One region of the Acidovorax facilis genome, then DNA from elsewhere that is predicted to be linked to it. Evidence: riboswitches for the same ligand, from Rfam matches in the RefSeq annotation. Region 1 holds a riboswitch; the other holds the start of a gene.
The links. A riboswitch is a leader RNA that binds a small molecule or an ion and turns the genes downstream of it on or off. The one in region 1 is predicted to bind S-adenosylhomocysteine.

Region 1 (3,386 bases):
TGAAGACCTGGATCGCGCCTTCCTCGCCCAGCTGGGCCAGGCCCTGCTGGAGCTGTTTGGTGCGCAGTGGGTTCTTGAGCACCACGGTCATGAACATTTCGGGCGCGAAGAAGGGCAGGCCGGTGAACTGCAGGTTGGCACCATCGGTGATGGTGTCGCCCAGCTGCACGCCGCCGTGGGTGGTAAAGCCAATGATGTCGCCTGCGTAGGCTTCTTCGACGGCCTCGCGGCGTTGCGACATGAAGGTCACCACGCTGGTGGGGCGCAGCTCCTTGGAGGTGCGCTGCACCTTGAGCTTCATGCCCGGCGTGTATTTGCCCGAGGCCACGCGCACAAAGGCGATGCGGTCGCGGTGGTTGGCATCCATGTTGGCCTGCACCTTGAACACCACCCCGGCAAAGCCTTCGTCTTCGGGCTGGATGGTCTTCACCACGGGTTGCTTGTTCACTTCAAGCGTGCTCACGCGCGGGCCGGGGGGAGGGGCCATGTCCACCAGGGCATCGAGCACTTCCATCACCCCGAAGTTGTTCACGCCGGAGCCGAAGAACACGGGGGTGAGCTTGCCAGCCAGGAAGGCTTCATGGTCCCACGCGGGCGATGCGCCCACGGCCAGTTCCATGCTCTCCAGCGCGGCGTCGAACTCGGCGCCAAAGCGTGCGCGCAGAGTCGCCTCGTCCGACAAGGGGATGGCCTCGAAGTCCTGTGGGCGGCGCTCGCTGCCGGACTCGAACACCGTCATGGTCTTGGTGCGCAGGTTGATGATGCCGCCAAAGCTCTTGCCCTGGCCCACGGGCCAGGTCATGGGGCAGCAGGGCATGCCCAGCTCGCGCTCCACCTCGTCCATGATGTCCAGTGGGTCGCGCACTTCGCGGTCCATCTTGTTGACGAAGGTGATGATGGGCGTATCGCGCTGGCGGCAGACCTCGATCAGGCGGCGGGTCTGTGCTTCCACACCGTTGGCCGCGTCGATCACCATCAGCGCCGAATCGACGGCGGTGAGCACGCGGTAGGTGTCTTCCGAGAAGTCCTTGTGGCCGGGCGTGTCGAGCAGGTTGATCACGTGCTCGCGGTACAGCATCTGCATCACCGAGCTGGCCACCGAGATGCCGCGCTGCTTTTCGATTTCCATCCAGTCGGAGGTGGCGTGGCGGCTGGCTTTGCGGCCCTTCACGGCACCGGCGATCTGGATCGCGCCCGAGAACAGCAGTAGCTTTTCCGTCAGCGTTGTCTTACCCGCGTCGGGGTGGGAAATGATGGCAAAGGTACGGCGGCGCCGGGTTTCTGGGGCGTAGGACACAGGGGGTTCCTGAATGGGATGGGTGCGGGGCAGAGCGCCCTGCGCAAGAATCTTCGGGCCGGGACCGGCGTGGGACGCAGGGGCGGCAGTGGCGGGATTTTACTGTTCCGTGCAAGGCCGAGGACGGATTCATCCCGGGGCATGGTGCGGGGAATGCACTTGCTTTTATAATCCGCCGATCCGAGGAGCGTTGCAGCGTCCCCAGCACAGGCGGGGCGTGAGGCTCGGAGTCATCTAGCAACGACGCTCATCCACTTCTCGTGTGGTGAGCTTTTTCACTCCCGCGACCAGTGGTTTTTCAACATGCTTTGGAGCAAGAAACCATCATGAACGCACGCGTCAACGCCCCGGTCAACACCGACTGCATCATTGCCGACATCGGCCTGGCCGCATGGGGCCGCAAAGAAATCCGCATCGCCGAAACCGAGATGCCCGGCCTGATGGCCATCCGCGAGGAGTTCGCGCCCAAGCAGTCGCTCAAGGGCGCCCGCATCACGGGCTCGCTGCACATGACGATCCAGACCGCCGTGCTGATCGAGACGCTGCAGGCCCTGGGCGCTGAGGTGCGCTGGGCTTCTTGCAACATCTTCTCCACGCAAGACCACGCCGCCGCCGCCATTGCTGCCGCCGGTACGCCTGTGTTTGCCATCAAGGGCGAGACCCTGGCCGAGTACTGGGACTACACCCACCGCATTTTTGACTTTGGCCCCGCCGGCACCGAAGGCGAAGGCCCCAACCTGATCCTGGACGACGGCGGCGATGCCACTCTGCTGATGCACCTGGGCAAGCGCGCCGAAAAGGACGCCTCGCTGATCGCCAACCCCACCAGCGAAGAAGAAACCTGCCTGTTCGCCTCCATCAAGGCCAAGCTGGCTGAGGACCCGACCTGGTACAGCCGCAAGAGCGCCCAGATCATCGGCGTGACCGAAGAAACCACCACCGGCGTGCACCGCTTGAAGGAAATGTCGGCCAAGGGCTCGCTGATGTTCCGCGCCATCAACGTGAACGACTCGGTAACCAAGAGCAAGTTCGACAACCTGTACGGTTGCCGTGAATCGCTGGTGGACGGCATCAAGCGCGCTACCGACGTGATGATCGCTGGCAAGGTGGCCGTGGTGGCCGGCTACGGCGACGTGGGCAAGGGCAGCGCCCAGGCCCTGCGTGCACTGAGCGCCCAGGTGTGGGTGACCGAGATCGACCCCATCAACGCCCTGCAGGCCGCGATGGAAGGCTACAAGGTCGTGACCATGGAATACGCTGCCGACAAGGCCGATATCTTCGTGACCACCACCGGCAACAAGGACGTGATCCGCCACGAGCACATGCTGGCCATGAAGGACCAGGCCATCGTCTGCAACATCGGCCACTTCGACAACGAGATCCAGGTGGCGTCGCTGGAGCAGTACGAGTGGGAAGAGATCAAGCCCCAGGTGGACCACGTGATCTTCCCGGACGGCAAGCGCATCATCCTGCTGGCCAAGGGCCGCCTGGTGAACCTGGGCTGCGGCACGGGCCACCCGAGCTTTGTGATGTCGTCGAGCTTTGCCAACCAGACCATTGCCCAGATCGAGCTGTTCACCCATAGCGACTACTACGAAAACGGCAAGGTCTACGTGTTGCCCAAGCACCTGGACGAAAAGGTGGCCCGTCTGCACCTCAAGAAGGTGGGCGCCATGCTGACGGAGCTGACCGACGAGCAGGCCGCCTACATTGGCGTGCCCAAGCAAGGCCCGTACAAGCCGGACACCTACCGCTATTGATCCCGCGCCCCAGGCGCGTTGCGCGCCTTGGCGGCATGCCGCCGGTGCGCGGGTGGATCACTGCATCGTGGTTGCTAGTATTGTGATAGCTGCTTGCGCTTGATGGATAAGCGCTGGAGGCTGATTTGACTCTTAAAGGATGAGCGCCATGCGTGCAGATGTATTTTTGGTGGAAGCGGGCCATGCGGCCACGCGCTCGCAAGCGCAGCGGCTGATTGCTGCGGGCGTGGAGTGGCGTCTGTCACCCCTGGCGCCCTGGCAGAAGGTGGCCAAGAACGGCGATGACATCCCGTCCGTGGCCGAGGTGAAGCTGCTGGACGATGCTGAGG
Region 2 (3,386 bases), 1.2 Mb from region 1:
TCTCGTGGCAGGGCACCATCACGCCCATGTTCACCACCTCGAAGTTATTGCACTGAAGCACCACGGTGACGATGTTCTTGCCAATGTCGTGCACGTCGCCCTTGACGGTGGCGATGACGATCTTGCCCTTGCTGCGCACATCGCGCCCGGCCAGTTCGTCCTGGCGCTTTTCTTCCTCGATGTAGGGAATCAGGTGGGCCACGGCCTGCTTCATCACGCGCGCGCTTTTCACCACCTGGGGCAAAAACATCTTGCCCGCACCAAACAGATCGCCCACCACGTTCATGCCGTCCATGAGCGGGCCTTCGATCACGTGCAGCGGGCGGCCGCCCTTGGCCAGGATCTCGCGGTAGGCCTCTTCGGTGTCTTCGGTGATGAAGTCGGTGATGCCATGCACCAGCGCGTGCGACAGGCGTTCGCCCACGGTCTTGGGGTGCTCGGGCGTTCCGCGCCATTCGAGCTTCTTGCTTTCGTCCTTGGCGCCGCTCTTGGCGGTTTCGGCGATCTCGACCAGGCGCTCACCAGCATCCGGGCGGCGGTTGAGCACCACGTCTTCCACGCGCTCGCGCAGCACGGGCTCCAGGTCGTCGTACACGCCCACCATGCCCGCGTTGACGATGCCCATGTCCATGCCGGCCTTGATGGCGTGGTACAGAAACACGGTGTGGATGGCTTCGCGCACCGGATCGTTGCCACGGAAGCTGAACGACACGTTCGATACCCCACCCGACACCTTGGCGCCGGGCAGGTTCTGCTTGATCCAGCGCGTGGCCTCGATGAAATCGACGGCGTAGTTGTTGTGCTCTTCAATGCCGGTGGCTACGGCAAAGATGTTGGGGTCGAAGATGATGTCCTCGGGCGGGAAGCCCACTTCATCGACCAGGATGCGGTAGGCGCGTTCGCAGATTTCGATCTTGCGCTCGTAGGTGTCGGCCTGGCCTTTTTCGTCAAACGCCATGACCACGGCAGCGGCGCCGTAGCGGCGCACCAGGCGCGCCTCGTGCTTAAACTTGTCCACGCCCTCCTTCATGGATATGGAGTTGACGATGCCCTTGCCCTGCACGCAGCGCAGACCGGCCTCGATCACCTCCCACTTGGAGCTGTCCACCATGATGGGCACGCGGGCGATGTCGGGCTCGGATGCGATGAGCTGCAGAAAGCGCACCATGGCGGCCTTGCTGTCGAGCATGGCCTCGTCCATGTTGATGTCGATGACCTGGGCGCCGTTCTCCACCTGCTGGCGCGCCACGGCCAGGGCTTCTTCGTACTGGCCGTTCAAAATCATGCGCGCGAACGCCTTGGAGCCGGTGACGTTGGTGCGCTCGCCGATGTTGACGAACAAGGTGCCCTCGCCAATGGAGACGGGCTCCAGACCGGACAGCTTCATGGGGGGCAGGGATACAGCAGACATAGGACTCACTCACCTGTGCAGGGGCAGCAGAAAAACAGGTGAGCGTCGTTGCGGTGTACGGTGGGGTGCGCGGGGCCCAAGCCTGACGAATCGCCATGCACCAAGCCGGGCATGGCAAGTCGCTGCAACGCTCCTTGGGCCGAGGGGCGATTGTAAGTTGCCCGCCCGGGATCAGCGCACTGGGCGGCGGCCCCGGAGTGCGGCCAGCAGCATCAAGCCAGCCATCAGCCACAAAGCCCACTCGGACAACGACGGAATCGCGCTCGCGGCCACTGCCGTGATGGTGTCGGTATCGGTGGCGCTGTTGTTGCCGGGGTTAGGGTCGGTCATGCCACCCGGGGCCGCGACCGTCGCGGTGTTGACCAGTGTCCCCGTTGCCGACGCGCTCACCGTGGCGGTGACGGTGTAGGCCACCGATCCGCCCGCAGGCAGATTGACCACGTCGTTGATGTTGCCGCTGCCCGCCGCCGTGCAGGTGCCGCCGCCGGAGCCCACGCAGGTCCAGGTGCCGGTCAGCACGGCGGGCAGGGTGTCTGCCACCGTCGCGCCAGGGGCGTTGGACGGTCCGGCATTGCTGACGGTGATGGTGTAGGTCACCGAGCCGCCAGCGTTGGCCGTAGTCACGCCATCGGTCTTGGTGATGGTCAGGTCGGCTTGCGATGCGATGGTGTCGGAATCCGTGGCGCTGTTGTTGCCCGGATTGGGGTCGGTCACCCCGCCCGGCGCTGTCACCGTCGCGGTGTTCACCAGCGTTCCGCTGGCCGCAGCACTCACTGTGGCGCTCACCGTATAGGTCACCGATCCACCGGCGGGCAGGTTGACGCTATCGTTGATGTTGCCGCTGCCCGCTGCCGTGCAGGTGCCGCCACCCGCGCCTACGCAGGTCCAGGTGCCGGTGAGCGCTGCGGGGAAGGTATCCGCCACCGTGGCCCCCGACGCATTGGACGGCCCCGCGTTGCTGGCGGTGATGGTGTAGGTGACAGAGCCGCCAGGTATGGCCGTGGTCACGCCGTCCGTTTTGGTAATGGACAGATCGGCCTGCGGCGTGATGGTGTCGGAGTCCGTGGCGCTGTTGTTGCCCGAGACGGGATCGGTCACTCCGCCCGGCGCTGTCACCGTCGCGGTATTGGCCAGCGTCCCTGTGGCCGCTGCACTCACCGTGGCGCTGACGGTGTAGGTAACCGATCCTCCGGCGGGCAGATTGACGGTGTCGTTGATGTTGCCGCTGCCTGCGGCGGTGCAGGTGCCGCCACCCGCGCCCACGCAGGTCCAGGTGCCGGTGAGTGATGCGGGGAAGGTGTCCGCCACCGTGGCCCCCGGCGCATTGGATGGCCCCGCGTTGCTGGCGGTGATGGTGTAGGTGACCGATCCGCCCGGCGTGGCCGTGGTCACCCCGTCGGTCTTGGTGATGGCCAGATCGGCCTGTGGCGTGAGCGTGTCGGAATCGGTGGCACTGTTGTTGGCGGGAACCGGGTCGTTCACGGCGGACGTCACTGTCGCGGTGTTGGTCAGCGTTCCGGTCGCAGAAGCGTTGATCGTGGCGCTCACCGTGTAGGTGACCGATCCCCCCGCTAGCAGGTTGACGCTGTCGTTGATGTTGCCACTGCCTGCGGCGGTGCAGGTACCGCCGCCTGCGCCCACACAGGTCCAGGTGCCGGTGAGCACGGCGGGAAAGGTGTCCGCAACCGTGGCGCCGACGACGGGGTCCGGCCCTGCGTTGCTGGCGGTGATGGTGTAGGTCACCGACCCGCCCGGGACGGCCGTGGCCACACCATCGGTCTTCGTGATGGACAGGTCCGCATCTTGGGCATGCGCCGCGGTCGCAGCCACCATGGCCAACAAGAGCGCAGTGAGCCACAGCAAAACACGTTGGAGCATGGCGAAGTCCCGATTCGAAGTGGAGGGGTGACCAAAGTGTAACGCCACGTTTCCACCCGGAATCTTCGTGCATGGCGGCACGCGCTGACCGCGCGTC

Region 2: it holds a riboswitch for S-adenosylhomocysteine, as region 1 does, so the genes downstream of both, metH (methionine synthase) here and ahcY (adenosylhomocysteinase) in region 1, are expected to answer to the same signal.

The regions. Positions count from the first base shown of each region.
Region 1 covers NZ_CP192460.1:78,521-81,906, forward strand. Annotated here, with positions in the region: gene ACQ4MJ_RS00355 (peptide chain release factor 3) at 1-1,297, opposite strand, end outside; S-adenosyl-L-homocysteine riboswitch at 1,474-1,553, shown strand; gene ahcY (adenosylhomocysteinase) at 1,624-3,057, shown strand; gene ACQ4MJ_RS00365 (TlyA family RNA methyltransferase) at 3,206-3,386, shown strand, end outside.
Region 2 covers NZ_CP192460.1:4,393,547-4,396,932, forward strand. Annotated here, with positions in the region: gene metH (methionine synthase) at 1-1,387, opposite strand, end outside; S-adenosyl-L-homocysteine riboswitch at 1,445-1,553, opposite strand; gene ACQ4MJ_RS20150 (IPTL-CTERM sorting domain-containing protein) at 1,583-3,289, opposite strand.